Regions from separate parts of the Paenibacillus sp. J22R67 genome, predicted to be linked through region 2. Evidence: riboswitches for the same ligand, from Rfam matches in the RefSeq annotation. Region 2 holds a riboswitch; each other region holds the start of a gene.
What was found. Region 2 has a riboswitch for cyclic di-GMP ahead of AC58VC_RS28495 (putative bifunctional diguanylate cyclase/phosphodiesterase). Riboswitches for the same ligand answer to the same signal wherever they lie in the genome.
Positions count from the first base shown of each region.

Region 1: another riboswitch for cyclic di-GMP. It lies ahead of AC58VC_RS31430 (PilZ domain-containing protein); the one in region 2 lies ahead of AC58VC_RS28495 (putative bifunctional diguanylate cyclase/phosphodiesterase).
Region 3: another riboswitch for cyclic di-GMP. It lies ahead of AC58VC_RS14640 (hypothetical protein); the one in region 2 lies ahead of AC58VC_RS28495 (putative bifunctional diguanylate cyclase/phosphodiesterase).
Region 4: another riboswitch for cyclic di-GMP. It lies ahead of AC58VC_RS35860 (transglutaminase-like domain-containing protein); the one in region 2 lies ahead of AC58VC_RS28495 (putative bifunctional diguanylate cyclase/phosphodiesterase).

Region 1 is NZ_JCAUAX010000012.1:22,635-27,342, reverse strand. It holds gene ychF (redox-regulated ATPase YchF) at 1-1,022, opposite strand, end outside; gene AC58VC_RS31430 (PilZ domain-containing protein) at 1,101-1,832, opposite strand; cyclic di-GMP riboswitch class I at 1,926-2,013, opposite strand; gene tadA (tRNA adenosine(34) deaminase TadA) at 2,292-2,747, shown strand; gene AC58VC_RS31420 (hypothetical protein) at 2,754-2,912, shown strand; tRNA gene AC58VC_RS31415 (tRNA-Arg) at 3,076-3,149, shown strand; gene AC58VC_RS31410 (stalk domain-containing protein) at 3,201-4,067, opposite strand; gene AC58VC_RS31405 (helix-turn-helix domain-containing protein) at 4,652-4,708, opposite strand, start outside.
Region 2 is NZ_JCAUAX010000009.1:254,813-259,520, forward strand. It holds gene AC58VC_RS28480 (S-layer homology domain-containing protein) at 1-183, shown strand, start outside; gene AC58VC_RS28485 (hypothetical protein) at 289-450, opposite strand; gene ilvA (threonine ammonia-lyase IlvA) at 622-1,878, shown strand; cyclic di-GMP riboswitch class I at 1,949-2,037, shown strand; gene AC58VC_RS28495 (putative bifunctional diguanylate cyclase/phosphodiesterase) at 2,124-3,656, shown strand; gene AC58VC_RS28500 (BMP family lipoprotein) at 3,923-4,708, shown strand, end outside.
Region 3 is NZ_JCAUAX010000003.1:586,913-591,620, forward strand. It holds gene AC58VC_RS14625 (ABC transporter ATP-binding protein) at 1-588, shown strand, start outside; gene AC58VC_RS14630 (hypothetical protein) at 627-776, shown strand; gene AC58VC_RS14635 (MDR family MFS transporter) at 970-2,196, shown strand; cyclic di-GMP riboswitch class I at 2,297-2,389, shown strand; gene AC58VC_RS14640 (hypothetical protein) at 2,494-2,793, shown strand; gene AC58VC_RS14645 (exopolyphosphatase) at 2,925-3,839, shown strand; gene gloA2 (SMU1112c/YaeR family gloxylase I-like metalloprotein) at 3,881-4,309, shown strand; gene AC58VC_RS14655 (lysozyme inhibitor LprI family protein) at 4,601-4,708, shown strand, end outside.
Region 4 is NZ_JCAUAX010000019.1:39,777-44,484, reverse strand. It holds gene AC58VC_RS35865 (collagen binding domain-containing protein) at 1-1,927, opposite strand, end outside; gene AC58VC_RS35860 (transglutaminase-like domain-containing protein) at 2,124-2,933, opposite strand; cyclic di-GMP riboswitch class I at 2,946-3,033, opposite strand; gene AC58VC_RS35855 (class D sortase) at 3,107-3,808, opposite strand; gene spoIIE (stage II sporulation protein E) at 4,065-4,708, opposite strand, start outside.

The DNA of each region.
Region 1 (4,708 bases), on a different contig from region 2:
TCCTTCGCGCCATTCATGGAGCCAGCCGTTACCAAATCCGTATAAGATACAACCTCGGCACGAATAAATCCACGCTCGAAATCGGTATGAATTACGCCAGCCGCTTGAGGAGCTTTCGTTCCTTTACGGATCGTCCAAGCTCTAACTTCCTGCACCCCAGCTGTAAAATACGTATACAAGCCAAGCTTGCGATAAGCTGCTTTAATCAATCTATTCAAGCCGGACTCTTGAAGTCCCAACTCTTCGAGGAACATCGCTTTTTCTTCTTCTTCGAGCTCAGCAATCTCGGATTCCACCTTTGCGCTGATCGAAACAACTTCGTTGTTTTCTTTCTCCGCGTACTCCTTAACGATTTTGACGAATGGATTCTCATCTGCTGTGGATACTTCGTCTTCGCTCACGTTGGCTGCATAAAGAACAGGCTTCATTGTCAGCAAGTGAAGGTCGCGGACGAGCAGCTTCTCATCATCGCTCAAATCGATGCTACGCGCCGGCAGATCGTTATAAAGTGCTTCCTTGATGCGTTCCAGACACTCAACCTCGGCTACAACTTTCTTGTCGCCGCCTTTCAGGTTTTTGCGGGAGCGCTCGATCTTTTTCTCAACAGACTCAATGTCAGCCAAGATCAGTTCAAGATTAATCGTCTCGATATCGCCAATCGGGTCTACTTTACCGGAAACGTGAGTAATATTATCATCCTCAAAACAACGGACAACATGCACAATAGCATCCACTTCACGAATGTGTGCCAAAAATTTATTTCCAAGCCCTTCACCCTTGCTCGCGCCCTTCACCAAACCCGCAATATCAACGAATTCAAAGGCTGTCGGAACAATGCTTTTAGGGACAATCATCTCTACCAGCTTCTGCAATCTCTCGTCCGGTACTTCAACTACCCCAACATTCGGATCTATCGTACAGAACGGATAGTTTGCAGATTCTGCCCCCGCCTGTGTAATTGCATTAAACAATGTCGATTTTCCTACGTTCGGTAGACCGACGATACCTGCTTTCAAAGCCATCGTAGTTACAACTCCTTAATTTTCGAAAATCATCCTTCTTATTATATAGTACTTGGAACGCAAAAAAAAGCCTGTAGGCTACTGATTAGCTGCAGACTTTTTTTCCAGTGCTTTTTTTGTTTCATTTTCCTGCTTCTGGACGAAGTAGGTTTCAATCTGATTTTTTAAAATAAATCCGCGCAGCGCGTTCGTTTTCTCGTCTGGGATGCTGATAAAACTTGCCCCGTAATAATAGCCGTCATTCGTTTTTTCTTGCCGAACAATTTCCATTGTACATGGCACCAAAAAGCCCAAAATCAACTCAACTTCAAGTTGGGAATTCTTCTGAATAACTTTTTCTAGCATCACATTTTCATTAATTGTGAATCCCAGGCCATTAACGGATAGATTTTTGATAGAAAACCGCATCGGTGTTTCAAACTGATGTTTAAGTTTCTTGTTTTTATCTTGAAGCCCGAAAATAAGCCCTTCATTCTTCACATCTACGCGGGGGAACTCCCGCTTTTCCGTAAACTTCCTACGGTTTTCAGGAGGATTCAGGACAATTAATGAGCCCCGATCTTTGGCCACAACTGTCGTATCCATAACAAACAGCCCGGATTTCGTGTATACCGTCATTTTACACTTATCTCCCAGCGCAAAAACGTCATATTCCGGCAGCTCCACTTCAATAATGTCACCGAGTGCGTAGGTCAATACGCCAGTGGCTACGAAATCATCCTTGCTCAGCATAGCTTTGCTGTCAATCATCACATCAGCGTCGTAGCCTTCCTTGCTGCCGTATTTCGCTGACTTTTCTTTGCTGACCATTTGTTGATCAACCCTCCCTCGATTTCCATATAAAAAATAGACTGCCCCTTTTGTCTGGGACAGCCTATTACCTCAACCTAAAAAGCATCGATTTTCGGTAACCAGGCTGTCGTAGTTCCATAGGAACCGTAGACCCTCGGCTTTGCGTCCTTACCTTTCGGCAAGTTTGCCATTATCGAACCCTGCATGAATGTCATGCTTTGTCGTACAATATCGTGCTATATGGTCTAAAAGACCTACATTACCTCTCATTATACGGTTGGATTTCCCCATTATCAACTAATTCTCTTGCATACATCATGTATTTGTTGTATGAATGAAAAAAGAAATAAATATCCACAACTTTTTAAGTTATACACATTGTTATCCACAGGTTGTTAACAACGAATATTTGTTCGATCCTTTGTTCACATGTGGATAAGATTATTTTTAGTGAGGTGTCCCCCTGTGGATGAATATATGGAGCATATTCCTTGGATGAAAGCAGCTATAGAAGAAGCACGTAAAGCCGAAGCCATTCGCGAAGTGCCGATTGGTGCCGTTGTTGTCCATCAAGGGCAAATTATTGGCCGCGGCTATAATCTTCGTGAAACTACACTGGATCCACTTGCCCATGCTGAAATGATTGCTATTAAGCAAGCTAGCGAGCATTTGCAAGCGTGGCGACTGCTTGACTGCAGGCTCTACGTCACGTTAGAGCCTTGCCCGATGTGTGCGGGCGCGATTGTCCAAGCGCGCGTTCCGCAGGTGATCTACGGCACAACCGATCCCAAGGCTGGCTGCGCGGGAACGTTGATGAACTTGCTGCAGGAGGACCGGTTCAATCACCGGGTCGATGTGGTCAGCGGCGTGCTGCAAGAAGAGTGCGCGACTATGCTGACACAGTTTTTCCGCAAGCTGCGCGGCAAGGAGTAAACGGTTGTGCGAACAAATTTCGTAAGCGGTGACATCCCCTTGTGCGAACGGGCGGGAACTATAGGCCGCTATTCTCTGGATATTGATCATTTCAGCGAGGAAGAGGAACTGTGGTCCGCAATTTCAGCGTTTTTAGCCGTAATGTTAGCTATCTCGGCTGAATAGGACCCTGTAGTTCCGTCTGATCCAGGGATCTGCGTTTTTGGCTCAAATAGCGCTCTGTAGTTCCCCGTCGCACGATGTAATCAGCGAAATTCAATTACACGCTAAATCTTGCCACTCAAAGGTTGCGCCACATAAGGCTTCGTGCTATCATAATCTTTGCCATGCGCCCGTAGCTCAGCAGGATAGAGCAACAGTTTCCTAAACTGTAGGCCGGATGTTCGAATCATCTCGGGCGCGTATCAAACAAAACGCCAGTTAACGGTATATACCGTTGGCTGGCTTTTATTTTTAATTTTCCGGACAATTGTTATCTTTTAAAGCTGTTTTCATACTTTGTTTTAATTTATCTACATAGCCAACAATACCGCCAGAATACTGGCTAAGATTTGCATTGTATTGATCTACAGCACTCTGGATCTGCCCTGTGTAAAGAGCCGTGATCTCCCGACATACAGGACCTGAAACCTGCGAATTTGACACAGGCTGCGGCGTAGAAGTTGATTGAGGCTTATTGGGAACAGACAAATCGGTTGTATTATCTACGTGCTGATGGCTCCAATTCTTAATAAAGTCATATTCTGCAAGTTTGTCCTTACTGCTCTTACTGAACTCCTCAGCATTTGATCGCTTGACCGTAATAAAGCCTGTAATCGAACTATTATGAATAAGGCTAACAATCATTGAATCCACTGGTGAATTTACCAAAAGACCAGACAGTGCAAGGAGATGTTCGTTATTTTTATTGGAATCACCTGACATTTCTAAATCCGCTTTCAAGTAGACGCCATATTCGTTATAGATGAGCTGGATATTTTTAGCCTGATTTTCTTTGGCTTTCTCATTTAAGGACGGAATGGTAGCTGCAAAATCTTTCATTGCGTTATCTTCCCTTACTCGAGGGAATGCAAGATCAACCGTGTACTTCTCAGCATCCCATGTCACTGTTGCCCCTGTTTGTCTCAATAGGTACAACGGCACAACGGTTCTGCCATCTTGTATAGTAGCAGGCACATCCTCGGCTTGAAGTTCTTTCCCCCCGAATAAAACCTTCACAATCGGAGCCCCCTTGTAGTCACCATGAAGGCTTGCTGCATGGACGACACCAGCCAAACAGCAAAATGCTAACATAGACACAATTACTTTCTTTTTTTTCATCAAAATTTTCTCCCCAGCCCAATTTAGCTTGTCGATTGTCACTTATAATAATTCAAATATTTCTAGAAAATTCCTGCTAAAAATCGCTCTTTTCTACCTATCCACATGTTAATAAAATGTAAAGCCGCCAAGTCAATCAGCGATACTAACAGGAGCATAAGTACAGACTTTTTCGAACGTTATTAACAACGAAAAAGAGGGAGGGTTATCCCCAAATTGGCAGGAAGGAGCACTAAGCAGTAGTACTCAGGAAAAAGCATACGCTATGTTGTACTTTGTGCAACAAAATGACGGAGGTCCGGCCTAAATGCCCAGTTTCGTTGTACTTTGTGCAACGTTTTGGAGAGGGAGGAGCGGTATTTACAACATACAGGCAAAATGAGTGTACTTCATGCAATGAAGAAGACTTTTGCTAGGTAAAAGCCGCTTCTGTGTTGTACAAAGTGCTACATAACCTGCGCCTCGGTGTGAAGCAGATCCCTACGCAGCGCAGCAAAGAAGTCGCTATATGGGGTTCCTTCCCCACACATCTGGTAAAGCCTCATTTAAAAAGAGCCCACCGCATCAAAAGCGGTAGGCTCCATTTATCTCATCCGATCCCGATATTGCCCCGGCGTCATATTCTCATATTTTCGAAAAAG
Region 2 (4,708 bases):
GATGCCGCTGAGGTTAAGCAGGTAGGTACCGCAGCGATTGTGGTAGGGCTTAACATTATGTCCCTCAACGATGGCAAATTTGCACCGCAGCAAGAAGTGTCTAGGGCTCAAGCGGCAAGCGCTTTTTACCGTTTCTTGCAGAAGCGGGCGGAGCTGCAGGATCAGCCACGTTACTACTATTAGGAAGTTCCCACTAGCGCGAGATTCGCATAGTTAGCAATGAAAAGAGGCTATCTTACAGGTCATAGACCCGCAAGATAGCCCCTTCTTCACGCGCTTATCCATGTACTAAAACATTGGAAATACATAGTGAACTAAGAAATATAGAACTCCGAAGATGATAATGATGTAAGCTGCATACTTAATGAAGGTGGAAGCTACTAAGCTGGAATCCGATTTCTTTTCCACATGACGCTCTTCAATGTCAATATTACGTGGCTGAGTCGACATCGTAATCACTCCTTAATAAGTATCTTGCTAGTTAATACCCGCCACATTTTGGAGTGAAACATCAGCATTCATAAAATGTTCCAATAATATTTTCTTACAGGCGCTCTTCAGTGTGCTACAATAATCTTTAAAATTTATTACGCATGTTGGAGAGAAAGGAAGTAAGAGAAAATGGTTGTTTCCGGAAAAGTAGGTTTGGAAGAAATTATTAGGGCCAATCATGTGCTCAGCAAGGTGATTGAACCATCGCCTCTGCAACGCAATGAGCTGCTCTCTAACTTGTATGAATGTAACGTTTATTTGAAACGTGAAGATATGCAGGTCGTTCGATCTTTTAAAATTCGCGGGGCGTACAATGTGATCCAAAGCTTGACGCAGGAAGAACGCGAAGCAGGAGTCGTGTGCGCAAGCGCCGGCAATCATGCTCAGGGCGTAGCTTACTCTTGCAAGCAGTTAGGGATTGAAGGGAAAATCTTCATGCCCACGACAACGCCAAGGCAAAAAATTTCGCAGGTGAAGTTATTTGGCGGATCTTTTGTAGAAGTGATTCTGACAGGGGATTCTTTCGACGATTCGTCCAATCACGCCAAGGCTTACTGCGCCAAAGAGAATAAGGTGTTTATTCACCCCTTTGATGATATTCGCACGATTGCGGGACAAGGCACTGTAGGTCTGGAGATCATGAATCAGATGTCCGATACGCCGGACTTTATCTTTGCGACCATCGGCGGCGGCGGTCTTGTAGCTGGTGTGGCGACTTATGTCGACAGCGTTTCTCCGCGTACTAAGATTATTGGCGTTGAACCTGAAGGTGCCGCCAGTATGCAGGAGTCGCTCAAGCAGGGTAAAGTCGTGACCCTCTCTACGATTGAGAAGTTTGTCGACGGCGCAGCTGTGAAGCAGGTAGGTGAGCTTACCTTTGAAATATGCAAAGAGAAGCTGGACGATATCGTTGTTATCCCTTCAGGCAAGGAATGTACGACGATTCTGGAGCTCTACAATAACAATGCCATCGTTATCGAGCCTGCAGGCGCTCTTCCGGTTGCGGCGCTTGATGCTTACCGGGATCAAATTCGCGGCAAGAACGTGGTTTGCATCATCAGCGGTGGTAATAATGACATAGACCGGATGCAGCAAATCAAAGAAAGATCGCTCGTGTATGAAGGCTTGAAGCACTACTTTATTCTCAATTTCCCTCAGCGCGCGGGCGCTTTGCGTGAGTTTTTGGAGGAAGTTCTTGGGCCGACGGACGATATTACCCGCTTTGAGTATACGAAAAAGAATAATCGGGATGATGCTCCAGCACTAGTCGGTATCGAATTGAAAAATAAAGATGATTATGAAGGTCTTATTGAGCGTTTGTCACGTAAGGACTATGGTTACATTGAAATTAATAAAGATCCGAAACTTTTTAATCTGCTAATTTAAGTAAAAATAGCCAGAGTAGAAACAGTTGTGATATAGTTAATTAGTCCTGCTTTTTGTTTTTTTACCTGAATATCGTAAAAGGCAAACTTGCCGAAAGGTAAGGACGCAAAGCTCCGGGTCTTAGGTTGCACCCGCAACGATGATGGCTGGGCTGCCGACAGGAGCAATTTACCGATACAGGTACGCCTACGGCTATTCCAAATGGAATAGCCTTTTTTGATGACTGGAATGGAGGTTCCCCCCCAATGAGAAGCCTTTTTTTAAAGTGGATCCAACAGACGCAAGCACAGGAACTCCGCAATTTGAGCATACTGGGTTTCTTTCTGCTGACGGCCAATCTACTTGCCGCTGCTTCTTTTACATTTACTCCGAAGATTATCGTGTTCGTTCTCATTCAAGCGCTCATTTGCTTCTTTTTTGCCATTTGTATCCGTCGCCTGCGGCTTAATGGAATCGAACAGGAGGAGAAGAGTAAGCAGTTAGCTTATCTAGCCTACCATGATACATTAACGGGATTACCGAATCGACGGCTGTTTGAGGACCGCTTGAAACGCGTGCTCGTTCATGCTCAGCGCTATGACCAGCTTGCAGCTGTTGTATTTCTCGACATGGACAAATTCAAGGAAGTCAATGATGTATTTGGCCATGCCTCTGGCGATCAGCTCATTCGTTTGGCTGCTGAGAGGTTGCTAGGTTGTCTGCGTGGATCGGATACGGTGTACCGGCAGGGCGGCGATGAGTTTATTATTTTGCTTGAATCTTTCACCAAACCTGAAGATGTTAGAGTAGTGGCTACACGTATTCAAAATGTGCTCGATGAACCCTTTATCCTGGATGGAAAAACCATTACGATAACCGCTAGTATGGGGATTGCGTTGTATCCATTAGATGGCACTCGGCCTGAACAGCTTCTTCAACGTGCAGATGAAGCGATGTACGAGGCCAAAAACCATGAGAATGCTAATCGCTTTAAATTCTATGCGTCGGACATTGATACAATGGTGAAGAGCAAAGCTCACATGGAGAACGAACTCCGTCTGGCTTTAGAGCAGGAACAGTTCGAATTACAGTATCAGCCGCAATATGAAATCGCAGGTCGTAAGCTCATCGGCACAGAGGTCAGCCTTTACTGGGAGAAGGGGAGCAAGCAGCTGCGTAAGCTCATGGATTGGCGGAAAGCTGCGGACGAACTGGGATTCATGGTGCCTATTGGCAAATGGGCGTTTCAAACCGCATGCAAGCAGATGAAAGCTTGGCAGGATGCCGGCCAAGAGCCTCTTAGAATGACGTTCGCGATTCAATCTTCACAGTTCAAAGATGATCATTTCATTGCCTATATAGCTGATGTGCTGCAAGAAATAGGGATTGATCCCAGTCTGGTCGAACTAGACCTTACGGAGAGCATTACATCTTCGAACGTGCAAGAAGCGAGCAAGAAGCTGACGATGTTGAAAAAGCTTGGCGTGCGCATTGCCATGGATGACTTGTGTACGGGGCTATTTACACGCAGCGGATTAGAGGGTATGCCGCTAGATAGTGTGAAACTGGACAGCACGCTGATCAGAGATCTTGTCGATGATGACGAGAATCAACAGCTTGCTGCTGCCATTGTCCGGATGGCTCACCGATTAGGGTTGAATTTAATCGCGAAAGGTGTCGAAACGGAAGAACAGTTCGAGTACCTGAAATTTCTGCAATGTACGGAGGTGCAAGGAAAACTGTTCAGCAGTCCGCTATCCCCTGCTCAATTCCTGACATTGATGACCGAAAAAAATTAAAAATAGGTCATCTAGATTTTATTGACCGGCGGTAGTATAATAAATAATTGGGGCTTAAAACCTATATTGTGGGGCTTTACAAAAAGACCATGTCAACTTGGTTAACATCACGAATTATGCTCATTTACTGTATGGATTGCTTTTCACTTAAGTTTCTAAGTGATACACTCGGTCTATGATCAGACATACATAGTTTAACTGAATTTGGTCAACCTAGAATGTGGGATTTAAGGTACAATTTTAAATTTATTTTGGGGGTAAAGATGATGAAAAAAGTATTCACAACAGCGTTAATGGCTGTCACTGTTTCCGCGGTTGCTTTGACAGGTTGCGGAGCCAAAAAAGAAGAAACAAAACCGGCCGCTTCCGCGTCTCCAGCTGCAAGTGCAGCGGCATCTGCAGCACCAAGCAATAACAGCGGTAAAGATATCAAAATCGGCATGGTAACAGACATTGGCGGCGTAAATGATAAATCCTTTAACCAAAGCGCATGGGAAGGTTTGCAACAACTGAAAAAGTCAACTGGCGCAAACGTTAAGAACTTGGAAAGTAAAAGCGATGCAGACTACACTCCTAACTTGAACCAATTCGTAAAAGACGGCTATAACCTGACATGGGGTATTGGTTTCTTGATGGGTGACGCGCTTAAAACGGTTGCGACTCAAAACCCAAATGCTAAACTTGCGATCATTGATAACGTTGTAGAAGCTCCAAACGTAGAGTCCGTAACATTCTCCGAGCAAGAAGGTGCTTACCTTGTAGGTGTGGTTGCAGGTCTTACGACAAAATCCAACAAAATCGGTTTCGTTGGCGGTATCGACATCCCGGTTATCAAACGCTTTGAAGCTGGTTTCGTAGCCGGCGTGAAAGCAGTTAATCCTAATGCTAAAATTCAAATCAACTATACAGGCGCATTCGATAAGCCTGACCTTGGTAAAGCAGCAGCAGCAACGATCTATAACGATGGCGCAGACATCATTTTCCACGCAGCTGGTTCCACAGGTAACGGTGTGTTCAACGAAGCAAAAGACCGTGCGAAAAACGGTAAAAAA
Region 3 (4,708 bases), on a different contig from region 2:
GGAACAGTAGACTTAAGAGATTTGCGTAAAATGATTGGCTGGGTGAGTTCATCCCTGCAGGAGAAATTGTACGCCTCTGATAAAACGCAGCATGTCGTTATAAGTGGTAAACATGCTTCAATCGGGTTGTATGAGAAACCGAGCATGGCTGATTTCGAACAGGCCAGAGAGCACATGCAGCGGCTTAATTGTTTGCATTTATACGACCGAACTTATCAATCGTGCTCACAGGGTGAGAAGCAGAAACTATTAATCGCACGTGCTCTAATGGCCTTGCCTAAGCTGCTGATTCTGGATGAGGCAACGAACGGATTAGATTTCCTTTCCCGGGAAGCCTTGCTTTCCAGCATTCAAGAATTAGCCAAAGAACCGGATGCTCCAACGTTAATATTCGTGACCCACCATATCGAAGAAATTCTTCCCGTTTTCAATCAAACCTTATTGATTCGCCGTGGCGAGGTTTTCGCAAAAGGACAGTCGCGCCATGTCTTGACAAGTGAAAGTTTATCCTCTTTTTTTGAGACGGAGGTTGAAGTCAAATGGCAGCGCGAACGCCCTTGGCTTTTGATCCCTGCGAGTGATATGTGAGGCATGATTCATAAAAAGCTTCTAATAGCCCTTTCTTTATGGAATTGCATCGATTAAAGAGGCTTGTTAGCTATTGTCGAAGAGGGAGAGTAGTCGGTGGAGTTGCGAATGCAGGCTATGTCCTGACTCACGGAATTAACGCGCTCAATGCCTTTGATTATCATTCGGATGCAGTAGCCCAGAATTAGAAACTAAGTTTAATCATGTTTGGTGCCGCAAAAAGTGTTTAACACTGGCTTCCCGTTCGACTGCGGGGAGCCAGTTTTTTATTCGACAAAAAATTATAATTAAGGACACGAACCGCCGCTTTTCGTGTATAATGGGTTCTTGATCTCATTTTCTTAACCTTTGGTAAATTAACAGCGAGAGGAGTTCTGGCAGATGAATCGATTACGTGTTTTTCTTGGTTCGTATCATCCGATTGTACATACGTTAATTCTAGGAACGGTCATGGCCAGGGCGGCGTCTTCCATGAGTCTGCCTTTTCTGGCGATTTACTTAGCTAAACATACGTCAATGAGTGCAGTAATGATCGGGGTCGTTATTGGAATGGGAGCCTTGGCAGGAACAGTTGGCGGCTTTATCGGCGGTAACTTATCGGACCGATTCGGTAGACGTATCATTATGCTGGCTGCACTATTTGGATGGGCGGTTGTGTTTGTAGGCTTCAGTATCGTGAAACTACCTGTTTTGTTCATGATGCTGAACATGCTTAACGGCTTGTGCCGCTCCTTCTACGAACCAGTATCTCAAGCTTTGATGGCGGATTTGACCGAGCCGGCCAAGCGACTCAGTGTGTTTTCAATGAGATACATGGCTATTAATGTGGGGGTTGCTGTAGGACCATTATTAGGCGCTTTTTTTGCGACGATGGACGGGTCACTACCGTTTCTACTGACTGGAATCGTTTATTTTCTTTATGCAGTTACACTTTATATTCTCCTCATCGTTTTTGGTATTAAGCAAATAGAAGGGGAGAAGAAACAACCGGTTACTTTTGTCGCCGCATTGCAGGTCATTCAACGTGATGTCACATTTCGCTACTATATTCTTGGCGGAATTATCGGGGCTATTGGCTACTCGCAAGTTATGGTGACACTATCGCAGTATTTGGAACAGAATTTCACTGAAGGTGTGAAGATGTTTGCAGTCCTTATGAGTGTCAATGCCATCGTGGTCATTGCGATGCAGATACCGCTTACACGGATTTTTAATAAGTACTCGCCACTTGTAGCGATTATATTTGGCAATTTGATGTTTGCGTTAGGGGATACCGGTTTTGCGTTCTCGCATTCCTTAGTTCCAATGATTGTTTCTATGGCGATTTTTACTCTAGGGGAGATTTTAAATTACCCTGCGGCAAACATGCTAATTGATAAGCTTGCACCCGAGCATATGCGAGGTACTTATTTTGGCGCACAAACCTTAACAAACGTTGGTCATTTTATGGGACCATGGGTGGGCGGATTTTTGCTTGTGGCGTACGGGGGCACGACGCTTTATGTAATCATCGCCTTTGTGACACTTGCGGGATCACTCTTTTACTGGAAAGGTGCCAATAATCTACAATCGCTCACGAAAAATAGGTCGAAAAAAGAAATTTTTTGATAGATATTGCAAAATTAGTTCTTGCGAACTATACGATTTCAAAACAACTTCCCTTATTCTTGAGAGTGTAGTTATTTCTTGCAAAAGAACTCACAACACATCTCGACAATGGCAAAACTGACGAAAGTCAGTGACGCAAAGCTACAGGGGCTACCTTGTTCTGTAATGGACTCGTTGCCAGCCAGCTGCCGAACGATTGGGTATTCAACTTAGAGCCCCCTCCGATCGGTACACTATGGTGGGGTTTTTCTCTGTCATAACTTTCATAATCTATGGATAAAAGGAGGACCAAGCAGCATGCAGTCTGAATTACATGAAGAGCAAAAAGTAACATCACTTTGCGGCAATCATGTTGCCCGTTTGGTGCCATCCTCGGATGGACCAAAGCTACTGATTAATTTAGAAGAATACGCGCTTAATGAAGCATGTTGGGATGTTGAAATGTTTCAGGGGAGAAGCAACAGCATTTTGATTTTCTACTGGAAAGGTGAAGTTAAGCTTTCCGTGAAAATGCCTCCAATGCCTCAAATTGAAGCATTTATGACTAGACTTTATCAAATCCTGACATCCAAATTAAGAACGGTTCAGCCCATCTAGGCGAACTGTTCTTTTTTTTATCCGAAATGCCCTTACGACAAAATGATTGTCACAAATCGATGGGTGCTGATATAATGGAACACATAGCCATACATAGTTCTTAAGTACTATTTAGTAGGGGGATTTGCGTTATGAGATTAATTACGCGTTCGGATTTTGACGGTTTAGTATGCGCAATGCTTTTCAAAAAGCTAAACATGGTCGATGAAATGAAATTCGTTCATCCCAAAGATATGCAGGATGGTTTGATCGAGGTTACCGAGAACGATATTTTGGCGAATGTGCCTTATGTTGCAGGTTGTGGATTATGGTTTGATCATCACTCCAGCGAACTTGAGCGGATGGGTGAAAAGGTAGCATTCAAAGGGGAAACGCGGATTGCGCCTAGTGCAGCACGCGTCGTTTACGATTATTACGGAGGGCAAGAAACCTTCGGTGATATTGACGATATTATGCTTGGCGTAGATAAAGCAGATGCGGCACAATTCAGTAAAGAAGATATTTTGAACCCAAGTGGCTGGGATTTATTGTCGTTTATTATGGATGCTCGGACGGGTTTAGGACGTTACCGGGATTACCGAATTAGCAACTATCAGCTTATGGAAGAGCTTGTGGATCACTGCGCCGTGATGACAGTCGATCAAATTATGGAGCTTCCGGACGTGAAGGAGCGGGTGAAGCGGTATTATGAACTAGATGCTCTGTACCGTGAAATGCTTGAAAAGCATACGTATACGGAAGGAAACGTGATCATTACCGATCTTCGAGATGTTGAAACGATCTATCCAGGCAACCGATTCATGGTTTACGCGCTTTATCCAGAGCAGAATGTATCCATTTGGATCGTGGACGGACGCAATAAACAAAATTGTGTATTTGCATGCGGGCACAGCATCGTGAATCGTACGTCCCAAACGAATATCGGGACTTTGATGCTCCAAAATGGCGGAGGTGGTCACCAGGCAGCAGGTACTTGTCAGGTAGAATATGCACAATCAGAGAAAATTTTGAAGAAAATTGTTGAAACCATGCGAATAGACGGATAAAATATAATAAACGAGCCGCAGGATGGGGAGTTTCTCCCGGAATGCGGTTTATTTACGGAGTGGGAGGCGTGTTAGTGAACATCGATCGCATTCATCATGTGGCTATTATTAGCTCGAATTACGAACGGTCGAAGCATTTCTATGTTGATTTACTTGGAATGACCATCGTAAATGAGACGTACCGGGCAGAACGCGATTCCTATAAGCTGGATTTGCGCATAGGACAAACGGACCAGCAGATCGAATTGTTTTCGTTTCCTAATCCACCAGTAAGAGTGAATAAGCCAGAGGCGCGTGGGCTTCGGCACTTAGCTTTTGTAGTTGGGGATATGGACGTAAGCGTGAAAGAACTAGAGAGCAAGGGAATTACGGTCGAACCGGTACGAATTGATCCCATAACAGGCGATCGGTATACGTTTTTTGCAGACCCGGATGGACTCCCGTTAGAGTTGGTGGAACATGCCGAATGATGAGTTGTCACAAAAGGAACAAAGAGCAAAATTAGGATTCGCTATAGGGTGCTTATGGAGCATCCTGCTGTCTATTCCACTCTGGGCCATAGTGATCTGGCTTTTGATGAAAAAATAAATCCCTCAAACGCTCAACTGACCACAAGTCGGAGTAGCGATTGGGGATTTTTTTATTGGATATCGGCGGTATTGAAATTAAACAATTCTGAACATGAAAAACAGTACGTTATAAACGAAATATATGATAGCCCGTCTAATATAAGAGAACGAATGTAAATGGAGGGTGCTCCAATGAATAGATTAATTGTTTTTAGTTTATTGCTAGTTTTATTAACTTCCTGTAGTGATACCTTAGATAAGAAAATTGTGGATAATGATCCTATTGATAGTGCTGTTCTA
Region 4 (4,708 bases), on a different contig from region 2:
AACCATCTACTAGCTTCTGATTAGACTCCAAAGTATCCTGAACAGTAGCCATTTCAGTGGCCTTGCCGTTGTAATTGACCCCCACTGTCCAAGTAATCTCTTTGGAAGTCGCATTGTAAGCGCCATATTTAAAGCCGTTATTTATTACTTCAACTCTGGGGTCAAATTTTGCTTGTGCCGTTTTGGTCTGTGCGACTTCAGTTTTGTCTATCCAATCAATTTTAGCTAAATTTGTGAAGCTTGTAGTTCCCAGAGGACTAATCCAATCTAAATTAAAGTCCGTTTTGTAAGTAATCGTCAAAGGCTCTGAAATCGGGTCAGTCAGTCTGATGAGGAATCCATCGCTGACATCGACCGAACTATCCAGAACATAATCGGCCGACGTTAAGGTCACTGTCCCCTTTTTGATGACGAGCGAGCTTGGTATGAAACGCATGCCCTTGTTCGGAAATGTATCTAATATAACTACGTTGTTCATCAAATAACTATCCCGGTTAATGACCAAACTCCAAGCTTCGGTTCTAGCCTTGTAATCCGGCGGCCCAGGATATTTATAAATAACTCCCTGTTCAACAGGGCGGGTAGCTGAATCACTATATCCGCTTCCTGACTCGACTGTATTCTTAATGATCACGTTATTCAGAACACGATCAATTGCTTTGGTTTGGTAAGTAATTTTATAAGCCGAGGAGATTTGGTTATTAAATTGCAGTTTAAATCCTTTAGTGCCAGTACCTGTCTCCGCCGTTACCGTGTACTCAGAAGCTGGCAGTTCACTGCCCAGTGTTTCAGTCCCGTTCGAACTCAGAGTAACCTTATAGACATGAAGAGAGCCGGCGACTAGCTGTTGCGTATCATTAAATAAGTCCTTTAGGAAGGCAAGGGGTTGAGCAATGGTCTTCTCTTTATAATTATATTTAATAGACCAGCTAACGACTTGCGTAACGGGACTATAACCATCCTGTTCTTTATCCAAATCTCTACCTTGCTGCACCTGAACCGTTGCAGAAGCGGAAACAGCTTCTTTATTGCTTCCTTTGAACGTTGCTGTATTCACGAAAGTCTCTTTATTAGAATCCGTTATTGTCGTCGTAAATTGAATGCGATATGCCTTGGTAATCGGACTTTCCGCGAAATGAATAGCTAGATTTTGTCCCGTTATATCAACTGTATATTGGCTTGCATCCACCAATGCTCCCTGTACCACAGTTCCATCTAGATGAACTCCTAGTTCATAAACAGCCACCGTAACAGGAACAGATAGACCTGCCGGGATAGGATCCGTTACCACCGCATTCTGAACAGAATCCAGTTTCTTATTCACATCAACAGTCCAGTTAATATCCTTGGAATTGAACCCTGCAGATACTCCCTTTTTATCAATTGTTGAGCTGACCGTCGGTCGAAAATGAAGAGTGAAAATCTGATCGCCTGAATTAACCGGTATGGTAATATTGACAATCGTGCTTTCGGTTAGTTGGCTCTTATCTATTTGCGTTTTGAAGGTGAGCGTACCATGTACATTATCATGACTTTCTATATAGTCGTTAAAGGTGATCACCACTTGATGACTAGTCCGATCAACATGGAATGTTCCTAACTGATCCTGTCCCATCACTAGGCCACCGCTGATATCATTAAAAAGTAAGAATTGCTGCGGCAGATGAAAGGAATACGTATCGCCGCTATGATACAGACCGTTCGGCAGAGACCACGTGTAGTCCAGCTGTATCTTGGAGTTCGGATCGTAAACGTCACCGGTCACGACCTGCCCTGCACTGTCATATACAGCCATGGTCACACTGTCTATAATGTTCTCGTTAATGGTGTTCGCACTGGCCACCGTTCCAACGCCAATCCCGTAAATACTCTGCATAAGAATTAAAAATGTAATTAGCAGCGTACTCATTTTTTTCCTCAACATCATTATTCAAACCTCCATTCACAAATTGATTCTTGTAGAGAATATTTGTTTATGCCTTATGTAAAAGATACAAGTCGTATCATTATTAATAGTATATGATACGACCTGTATTGTAAATCAGTGGAATTTATATTTCTTCACAAAAAATAACAAACAAAAAAACCTGCACTCAGTTATGAGTACAGGTTACTTTCCTATCTTAATATATTCTGGCTACTTTATAATTAGCACTGTTTTTTTCTAACTCAACCGCTTCACCAGCTTGTACATGCACAGCATCGTATGTGGTATCAATTGTCACCCATTCATTACGTTCCTTCAAGAAAACTTGATTCCACGCATGATAGGTCTCAGGATCGTGTATCTCATACCCCATAACAAGACGGGTTGGAATGCCTTCACTTCTTGCCATTGCAGCAAAAGTAGAAGAAAAATCGTAGCAGATTCCTTCGGAAGCTTCGTAAATCACATCCAGATCAGGTACATAACTATCTGCAACGGTTCGGGCTTTCTTATAGTCATACTTAAAATGGGTCGTGATATAACCGTAAATGGCCTTTATTTTATCCATATCCATTTCTTTATCGCCCGCTATTTGCTTAGCCTGAACGACTGCTTTCGACTCCATATTCCAATTAATCAGTGGAATGGCCTGTAGAAAGACTGCGTTCTCGTCTTCCATCTCCAAATCTATTTGTTCTTGCGCAACCACTTTATATTTATTCGGTCCTATGGACTCACCAATCACCACGCTGTATGCGCCATTGCCAAGCTGCAAAGGGTACTGATCTCCCTCAGCGAAAGTGTAGTCATATTTGACATTCCCACTCATGATTCGGACGAGAACCTTGGTACTTTTCGCTCCTTCATAGTTGACCGAGATAATCCCTTTATTCAGAGCAACTTTGTCAATAATAGGCGAGGTGGAAGCTGCCAATATCCCTTGCGGGGCAAGACTGCTGCCTAGTATCGCGGCAAGAATTGCTAGTCTGACTGGTTTCTTAAACACAAGAAATCTCCTTTCGGTAACTGGCTGCCAACTTAGTTCTACTAAGGAAGGCCCTTTAGCTTTGCGTCTCTAGTTTTCGCTAGATTTGCCTTTATCGGAGAAAAAGCACCGAATCCTTATACAGCAATCTTAACATAGGCTCGTACCTCTGAATAGACAAAATATTACATGTTTTATTTCTCGGATGGCACCAGGATCCCCTTAATCGCAATTCGGTGAGTCGGATTTTCCATAGGATGGCAAGTAATTAGCGTAATCTCCCGATCTTTGCCGTTACCTTTGAGCACCCAGACGTCTTCCGGGAGGACGTACTGCTTATCAACAACTCTATAGACATACTTTTTATTCCCGGTATCTACTTCGACTAAATCTCCTTCGGTGACTTCATCTAATCGATTGAAGTTTTTCCCATAGGTCAGATTTCGATGGCCTGCAATCGCATAATTGCCAATTGCCCCTGCTTTACCGGTATTGGCGATGCTAGCAACGGATACTTTTAAATTATTCACCGTAGCATCCGTTAGTATAGGCAGCTTGAGGTCTATTTTATCGATGATGAGAACACCTTCCATGTTCTTGGGCATCGCTACAGGCTTCGGCGTCGCTGCGACGGCCACAGGGACAGGCGGCATCTGGCTACTTGTCGGCGCAGCCTCAACCTCAGGAGCAGGAAGAGGTGGAGCCACGACAGGCACATCCACCAGCGGTGATTCCTCTGGCTCAACAACAGCCTGATCCATCATTTGTAGATTGTCCTCCCATTGCTTCAAAATCTTCTGCTGCTGAAAGCTCTCATATCGGTCGTTAGCCATCGGATACAAGAAAATGATAATCCCAAGAATGATACATAACAGTGAAAGCTTTTTTCTAATCACCAGAGGTACCTGCCTTTCTCGTGGATCTCATGCGCAAGCACGCATTCCCGAAAAATCAAACCATTATTTTCCTTATTTCTATTCTATACGGTTGCATGAATCCCTTCCCTAAGGTCTGTCAAAACTGTTCATGCCGACGCAGTCTGAGCAAAGAGAATATTGTCATTAAAAAAGCTTAAAAAGCCTGCTTAATCGCAGGCTTTTCACTACTACTAATAACGCCTTATAGGACAGCAGCTTATATGTCGTCAGCTAATTAACTGACCGTTTTTGGACGCTCCATGCGCGTAATCCCCGGCCAGCGGAATGTCGCCCACTCCGGCTGCCGCTTCTCTACGCGAGCGACAACGACCGTCATATCATCTTGAATTTCGCCATGATGATGGCGGAAAATTCGCTCCAACAAACAATCCGCGAACTCTTGCGGCAAGGTCGTATCGATTTCCTGAATCATGCGCTTCATCCACATCTCCTTATTCACTGCATGGCCAGGGGCATCATAGATCCCGTCGGTCATCATGACGAGGATATCCCCCGATTGGAGAGGAATAGAAACCAGATCGACATCGATTTCGCTCAAAATCCCCACGGGAAGATTATTCGCGGAGATCGAAATCACCTCGTTCCCACGCTTAATAAAGCTCGGTATGGAGCCAATCTTCATGAAAGTTGTGTTTGCATTATACATGTCAATCAAGGCCATATCCACCGTCGCATACATCTCATCGGAGGATCGGAGCATGAGCACGGAGTTCAGCGACTTAATCGCCAGCTTCTCATCCATCCCAGACTGCAGCAGCTGCTGCAGGATGCTAAGGGCGGTCTGACTCTCCGCCCGCGCTCGCTCGCCATTGCCCATGCCGTCGCTAAGCGCAACGGCATACTTGCCATTGCCCAGCT